2 regions of the Mesorhizobium huakuii genome follow, and region 2 is predicted to be linked to the other one. Evidence: riboswitches for the same ligand, from Rfam matches in the RefSeq annotation. Region 2 holds a riboswitch; the other holds the start of a gene.

Region 1 (3,403 bases), 1.9 Mb from region 2:
TTTTCTTGTTCCCCTTGAGCGCCGCATCGCTGCGACCGACAAGTCAGCCAAGCATGATGTGCCGGCACAGGCAAGTATTTTGCCTGGCGGCAGTCGAGGCTCAGCGCGCGGCGCGGAAATGCTTGGAGAGTTTCAGGCCCTGCGCCTGGTAGTTGGAGCCGAGATCGGTGCCGTAGAGCGCCTGCGGCCGCTTCAGCATGTGCTCGTAGACCAGCCGGCCGACGATCTGGCCATGGTCGAGGATGAACGGCACTTCGTGGCTGCGCACTTCAAGCACCGCCCGGCTGCCGGTGCCGCCTGATGCCGAATGGCCGAAGCCCGGGTCGAAGAAGCCGGCATAGTGGACGCGGAATTCGCCGACCAGCGGATCGAAGGGCGTCATCTCGGCGGCGTAGAGCGGCGGTACATGTACCGCTTCCTGGCTGACCAGGATGTAGAATTCATCCGGGTCGAGCACCAGTTCGCCGGCGCCGCTCTTGTGGATCGGCTCCCAGAAATCGACGACATCCTGCGCCGCGCGCTTGTCGACATCGACGAGGCCGGTGTGATGCTTGCCGCGATAGCCGACCAGCCCGTCACTGTCGCCGTTGAGATCGATCGACAGCGCGATGCCGCCGCCCGAAATATTCGGCGGTTCGGTGGCGACCAGCATCTGCGCGCGGTGCAATTCATTGAGTTCGGCTTCCGAGAGCAGCGCGTTGCCGGTGCGGAAGCGGATCTGCGACAGGCGCGAGCCGGTGCGCACGACGATCGGGAAGGTGCGCGGGCTGACTTCCAGGTAGAGCGGACCGTTATAGCCGGCGGCGATCTTGTCGAACTCATGGCCACGGTCGGTCATTACACGGGTGAAGATGTCGAGCCGTCCGGTCGAGCTCTTCGGATTGGCGGAGGCGGAAATCTCCGCCGGCAATGCCAGGCTTTCGAGCAGCGGCACGATGTAGACACAGCCCGTCTCCAGCACCGCGCCTTCGGCCAGATTGATCTCGTGCAGCTTCAGCCTGTCGAGCTTTTCCGAAACCTTGTGGTTGGGACCCGGCAGGAAGGAGGCGCGCACCCGCCAGGCCTTGTCGCCGAGCCTGAGATCGAGGCTGGCCGGCTGGATCTGGTCGGTATCGAGCGCGCGCGGCGACTTCAGCGCACCGGACTGGAACAGCGCCGCAATGTCCTGATCGGGAAGAATGCCTGTCTGCCGCAAGGCTACGCTCCTAGAGGGCAGGCTTTTGGCGAAACCTGCTTGGTACAAACCTCTTAATGAAGCCGGCAATTGACGCAAGCGTGGTACGGGTCTAAAGGGTCGTTATCCCGTGGTGATTTGGCCGGTCGGCTTGCAGCCACGTTAAACAAGTCGCTAAAGGACCGTTGGCCGCGAGGCCGTATGGACCGGTTGCGACTTTCGCGGCCGGTTTTTTTGTGTCTGGAACAAGAGCGATGAGCAGCAAGAAGCGCAACTGGAAGCCTCAGACAGCCCTCGTGCACAGCGGAACCTTGCGTTCCGGCTTCGGCGAGACCTCCGAGGCGATGTACCTGACCCAGGGCTATGTCTATCAAACGGCCCAGGCCGCCGAAGCCCGTTTCAAGGGCGAGGAACCCGGTTTCATCTATTCGCGCTACGCCAATCCGACCGTCGACATGTTCGAAAAGCGCATGTGCGCGCTGGAAGGTGCCGAGGACGCACGCGCCACGGCATCGGGCATGGCGGCGGTGACGGCGGCCCTTCTGTGCAGCGTCAAGGCCGGTGACCATATCGTGGCGGCGCGCGCTTTGTTCGGCTCCTGCCGCTGGGTGGTCGAAACGTTGGCGCCGCGCTACGGCATCGAGGCGACGCTGGTCGACGGCACCGACATCGCCAACTGGGAAAAGGCGGTCAGGCCAAACACAAAACTGTTCTTCCTGGAAAGCCCGACCAATCCGACATTGGAAGTGGTCGACATCGCCGCCGTCGCTTCGCTCGCCAACTCGATCGGCGCACGGCTTGTCGTCGACAATGTCTTTGCCACGCCTTTGCAGCAGAAGCCTTTGCAGCTTGGTGCCCATATCGTCGTCTATTCGGCGACCAAGCACATTGATGGCCAGGGCCGTTGTCTTGGCGGCGTCATCTTGTCGGACAAGAAGTGGATCGACGAGAATTTGCACGACTATTTCCGCCACACCGGCCCCAGCCTGTCGCCCTTCAACGCCTGGACGCTGCTAAAGGGCCTGGAGACGCTGCCGCTGCGCGTGCGCCAGCAGACGGAGAGCGCCGGCAAGATCGCCGATTTCCTCGCAGATCAGCCGCAGATTGCCCGCGTTATCTATCCCGGCCGTGCCGACCATCCGCAGGCCGAGATCGTCAAGAAGCAGATGTCGGGCGGCTCGACGCTGATCTGCCTCGACGTCAAGGACGGCAAGCAGGCGGCCTTCGCGCTGCAGAACGCGCTCGAAATCGTGCTGATCTCGAACAACCTTGGCGATGCCAAGAGCCTGATCACCCATCCGGCGACGACGACGCACAAGAATTTGAGCGACGAGGCGCGCGCCGAACTCGGCATCGGGCCTGGTACGCTCAGGCTGTCGATCGGCCTGGAGGATACCGACGATCTGCTGGAAGATATCGCGCAGGCGCTGAAGGCCGGATAGCGGCAAGCGGCAGGCCGAGGGTTACAGACCCACCGCCTTGCGCAGCGCTTCGTTCATGCGCGTCTGCCAGCCGTCACCATCAGCCTTGAAGCGGTCGAGAACATCGGCATCTAGCCGCAACTGTATGGCACGCTTGGGGCGCGCAAGTGGTGGCCGGCCAACCTTGCGGCGCGAAACGACATCGGTCGGTTGTGCATCTGGATCGGCCTCGGCGGCAGCGATGATCGTAGCATCTTCTTCATCGGTCATCGCGGCGAGCGCCTTGCTGGCAAGCGCCAAAGCATCAGCACGTGACTGCTTTGGCGGGCTAGCCTCGCGGTGGACGATTGTCTTAGAGGTTTTCGACATAGTCCATTGGCGAAATCGAAGGATGGAGCGATCGCAAAATCCACGCCATGCTTGGCCTTGTTCGTCCTTGCCTTGTTTTCATCCCACTCGAACAGCATCGCCATCGGTGCGTTTCATAAATTATGTATACACAAAAATAGCGCCTAATCCAATAATTTTTGTATATACGATAACTTCTCCTAGAATCAAGCTGAGCCGTCGAGATCAGGCGCGCGACGGCGTCTCTTCCAGTTCCGCCGCCTTGGTGCCGATGGTCATCGCATTGCCGCGCCAGTCGACGGCGCCGCCGAGCCAGCCGCGTGCCCACATCGCCGGCAAGATCAGGTCGCGCGCCATGATTGCCGCGACCGAGCGTGGCGACAGGTGCCAACCCTTGGACCAGGCCAGGGCACACTCCGGAAGGTAGAAGGCCGCCAGCACGCCGATGGCCGTCAGCGGC
Region 2 (3,403 bases):
GACAGAGAGGCCGCGCGCCACGCATTCGTTGACGCCGCGCTGCGACAGTTCAAGCCCACGGCCGTCGACCTGCTTGGCGTCCTGCAGCAATTCAAGCAATGAGCCGTCACCCGAACCGACGTCGAGCACGCGGGACTGAGGCGGGATGAGGTTGGCGACGACCTCGAGGTCGACGCGCTGGCTGCCGTTGACGCTCATGATGCGAGTCCTCTGGCGCGGGCTGCCGAGCCGATGAAGCCGTTGATGGCGGCAAACAGTTCCGGCTCGTCGAGCAGGAAGGCGTCGTGGCCGCGGTCGGTTTCGATCTCGACGAAGGATACCGAGGCACCGGCGGCGTTGAGCGCATGCACGATGGAGCGGCTTTCTTCCGTCGGAAACAGCCAGTCCGATGTGAACGACACCAGGCAGAAGCGGGTCTTGGTGCCGGCAAAGGCGTCGGCCAGGCGGCCGCCATGGTCGGCAGCAATGTCGAAATAGTCCATCGACCGCGTCATGTAGAGATAGGAATTGGCGTCGAAGCGGTCGACGAAGGTCATGCCTTGGTGGCGCAGATAGCTTTCGATCTGGAAGTCGGCATCAAAGCCGAAAGTCAGGTGGTCGCGGTCCTGCAGATTGCGACCGAATTTGCGGTGCAGGGCGGCTTCCGACAGGTAGGTGATGTGGGCGGCCATGCGCGCCACCGCCAGGCCCTTTTCCGGGCGCCTGCCATGCTCGAAATATTTGCCGCCATGCCAGTCCGGATCGGCCATGACGGCTTGCCGGCCGACCTCGTGGAAGGCGATGTTCTGCGAGGAATGGCGCGCGCCGGTGGCGATCGGCAGCGCCGAAAAGACGCGCTCGGGATAGCTCGACGCCCATTCCAGAACCTGCATGCCGCCCATCGAGCCGCCAAGCACGCAGAACAGTTTCTCGATGCCGAAATGGTCGATCAGCATCTGCTGCGCGCGCACCATGTCGCGGATGGTGATGACCGGCAGGTCGAGCCCATAGGGCTTGCCGGTGGCGGGGTTGGTCGAGGCCGGGCCGGTGGAGCCGAGGCAGCCGCCAATGACGTTGGAGCAGATGACGAAGAAACGGTTGGTGTCGATGATCCTGCCGGGGCCGATCAGCACTTCCCACCAGCCCGGCTTGCCGGTCACCGGATTGGTGTTGGCGACATGCTGGTCACCGGTCAGCGCATGGCAGACGAGGATGGCATTGGAGCGGGCATCGTTGAGCGTGCCGTAGGTCTGGTAGGCGATCTGGAACGGAGACAAAAGCGTGCCGGCATCGAGCTTGAGCGGTTGGTCCGGCCCGAAGCGCAACACCGGGCTCGACGGCTGGTCGGCCTCGTTGTTGGTCTTTCTTGCGCGCAGAGCGGCCATTCACATCTCTTCCATCGGTCGTCCGGCCAAGCGCGGACAACAAAAAACCGGCATTGCCGTCGCAAAGCCGGTTACAGGATGCAAACGGCCCTTTAGCAAGTTGTTTAACGTGGCTGCAAGCCGACCGGCCAAATCACCACGGAAGTTCTTATCTCTTCTAGGGCCATGGGGTGTTGGCGTCAACGGCGGCGTTTCTCACGGGTCGTTGTCCTTCTCGCCACCTTGCACAATTTGTGTAAACTACGTAAATTGCGCAAGCCAATCGAAGTCACTTCGGTTTTGTCACAGTCGACTTCACAGGCCCTTGCAGCAGATGGAGGCAAAGCATGCCCCGGAACACCGCAATCCCTGCGAGCGATTTCGCCCGAAATTTTGCTAAATATCAGGACGAAGCCATCTCCAAGAAGGTCATCAATGTGACCAATCATGGCCGAGTTGTGGGGGCGTATCTTTCCGCCGAGGAGTTCGAGCACTACGAATTGCTGAAGCGTCGTGAGCGTGAAATCCTGATCGTGGGCGAACTTGACGACGACACCATAGCTTCTATCGAATCGGCTGAGTATGGCGTGGAACCGAAGTGAGCCTGCCGCTTCCGAAACCGGGTCTGGTCATTCGCTATAATTTTCTTTGGAGTGCCGAACGCCTCTCCGGCAAAGTCGAAGGCACAAAGGATCGTCCTTGCGCGATCGTCGTTGCCACGCCGACGGACACGGATGGCCACATCCGCACCATTGTCGCTCCGATCACCCATAGCCCACCATCCGACAAGGCAACATCGGTCGAGATTCCGGCGGTGGTTTGCCGAGCTCTCGGCCTCGATGAAGGCCGGCACTGGATACGCCTCGACGAGTTGAACCGCTTCCTTTGGCCTGGCTACGATATTCGGCCGCGCTCCAACGGCAGTTACGCCTATGGAATGCTTCCGCCAGCCTTGTTCGATCAACTGCGGCACGGAATTCTGCAGCTTCAGCGGGCCCGCAAAGCCCGAATCACCGGCCGCGATGATTGACGCTACATGCGGTGGGCACCTCTCGACATTGCCGGCCATGGCTTGTATTCCCGCTGCGGCCTCGGATGAGGCTTTCTCGACAGGTTTTTACGACATGACGCAGACACCGGATCAGGCACGTCCAACCCCGCGCGCGGGCATCATGGACATCGACGCCTATGTGCCGGGCAAGAGCGCCGCACCCGCCGGTGTCGCCAAGGTGTACAAGCTGTCGTCGAACGAGAACCCGCTCGGTCCGTCACCGAAGGCGATCGAGGCCGCGCGTGAGGTTGCCGCCAGGCTCGACATCTATCCCGACGGCACCGCCAGGCGGCTGCGCGAGGCGATCGCCGAGGTGCATGGCCTCAACGCGCAAAACATCATCTGCTCCAACGGCTCCGACGAGATCCTCGGCCTCTTGGCGCAGACTTATCTCGCGCCCGGCGATGAGGCCATATTCACCGAACACGCCTTCATGGTCTACAAAATCTACATCCAGTCGGCCGGCGCCACCCCGGTTGTTATCAAGGAGACCGACGAGCGCGCCGATATCGATGCGATATTGGCCGCCGTCACGCCGCGCACCAAAATCGTGTTTCTGGCCAATCCCAACAACCCGACCGGCACCTATGTGCCTTTCCAGGAGGTACGCCGCCTGCATGCCGGCCTGCCCAGACATGTGCTGCTGGTGCTCGACGCGGCCTATGCCGAATATGTCCGCCGCAACGACTATGAAGCCGGCATCGAACTTGTCGGCAGCGCCGAGAATGTGGTGATGACCCGCACCTTCTCCAAGATCGGCCTCGGCGGAGCACGGATCGGCTGGATGTATGCGCCCATTCACATCGTCGACGCCATCAACCGCGTGCGCGGTCCCTTCAACGTCAACGCGACGGCGATCGAGGCCGGTATCGCGGCAATCCGGGACCGCGCCCATGTCGAGCGCAGCGTGGCGCATAACGAGACCTGGCTGACCTGGCTGAGCCAAGAGATGACCGGGCTCGGGCTGCGGGTGACACCCAGCGTCGGCAATTTCCTGCTCATCCATTTT

What was found. A riboswitch is a leader RNA that binds a small molecule or an ion and turns the genes downstream of it on or off. The one in region 2 is predicted to bind S-adenosylmethionine.
Positions count from the first base shown of each region.
Region 1: another riboswitch for S-adenosylmethionine. It lies ahead of HB778_RS19510 (O-succinylhomoserine sulfhydrylase); the one in region 2 lies ahead of metX (homoserine O-acetyltransferase MetX).

Region 1 covers NZ_CP050296.1:3,961,606-3,965,008, reverse strand. Annotated here, with positions in the region: gene HB778_RS19520 (ABC transporter substrate-binding protein) at 1-1, opposite strand, end outside; gene HB778_RS19515 (2'-deoxycytidine 5'-triphosphate deaminase) at 101-1,195, opposite strand; SAM riboswitch at 1,295-1,372, shown strand; gene HB778_RS19510 (O-succinylhomoserine sulfhydrylase) at 1,429-2,616, shown strand; gene HB778_RS19505 (BrnA antitoxin family protein) at 2,638-2,865, opposite strand; gene HB778_RS19500 (ceramide glucosyltransferase) at 3,169-3,403, opposite strand, start outside.
Region 2 covers NZ_CP050296.1:2,082,553-2,085,955, reverse strand. Annotated here, with positions in the region: gene metW (methionine biosynthesis protein MetW) at 1-198, opposite strand, end outside; gene metX (homoserine O-acetyltransferase MetX) at 195-1,364, opposite strand; SAM riboswitch at 1,437-1,514, opposite strand; gene HB778_RS10195 (hypothetical protein) at 1,691-1,945, shown strand; gene HB778_RS10190 (hypothetical protein) at 1,942-2,373, shown strand; gene hisC (histidinol-phosphate transaminase) at 2,468-3,403, shown strand, end outside.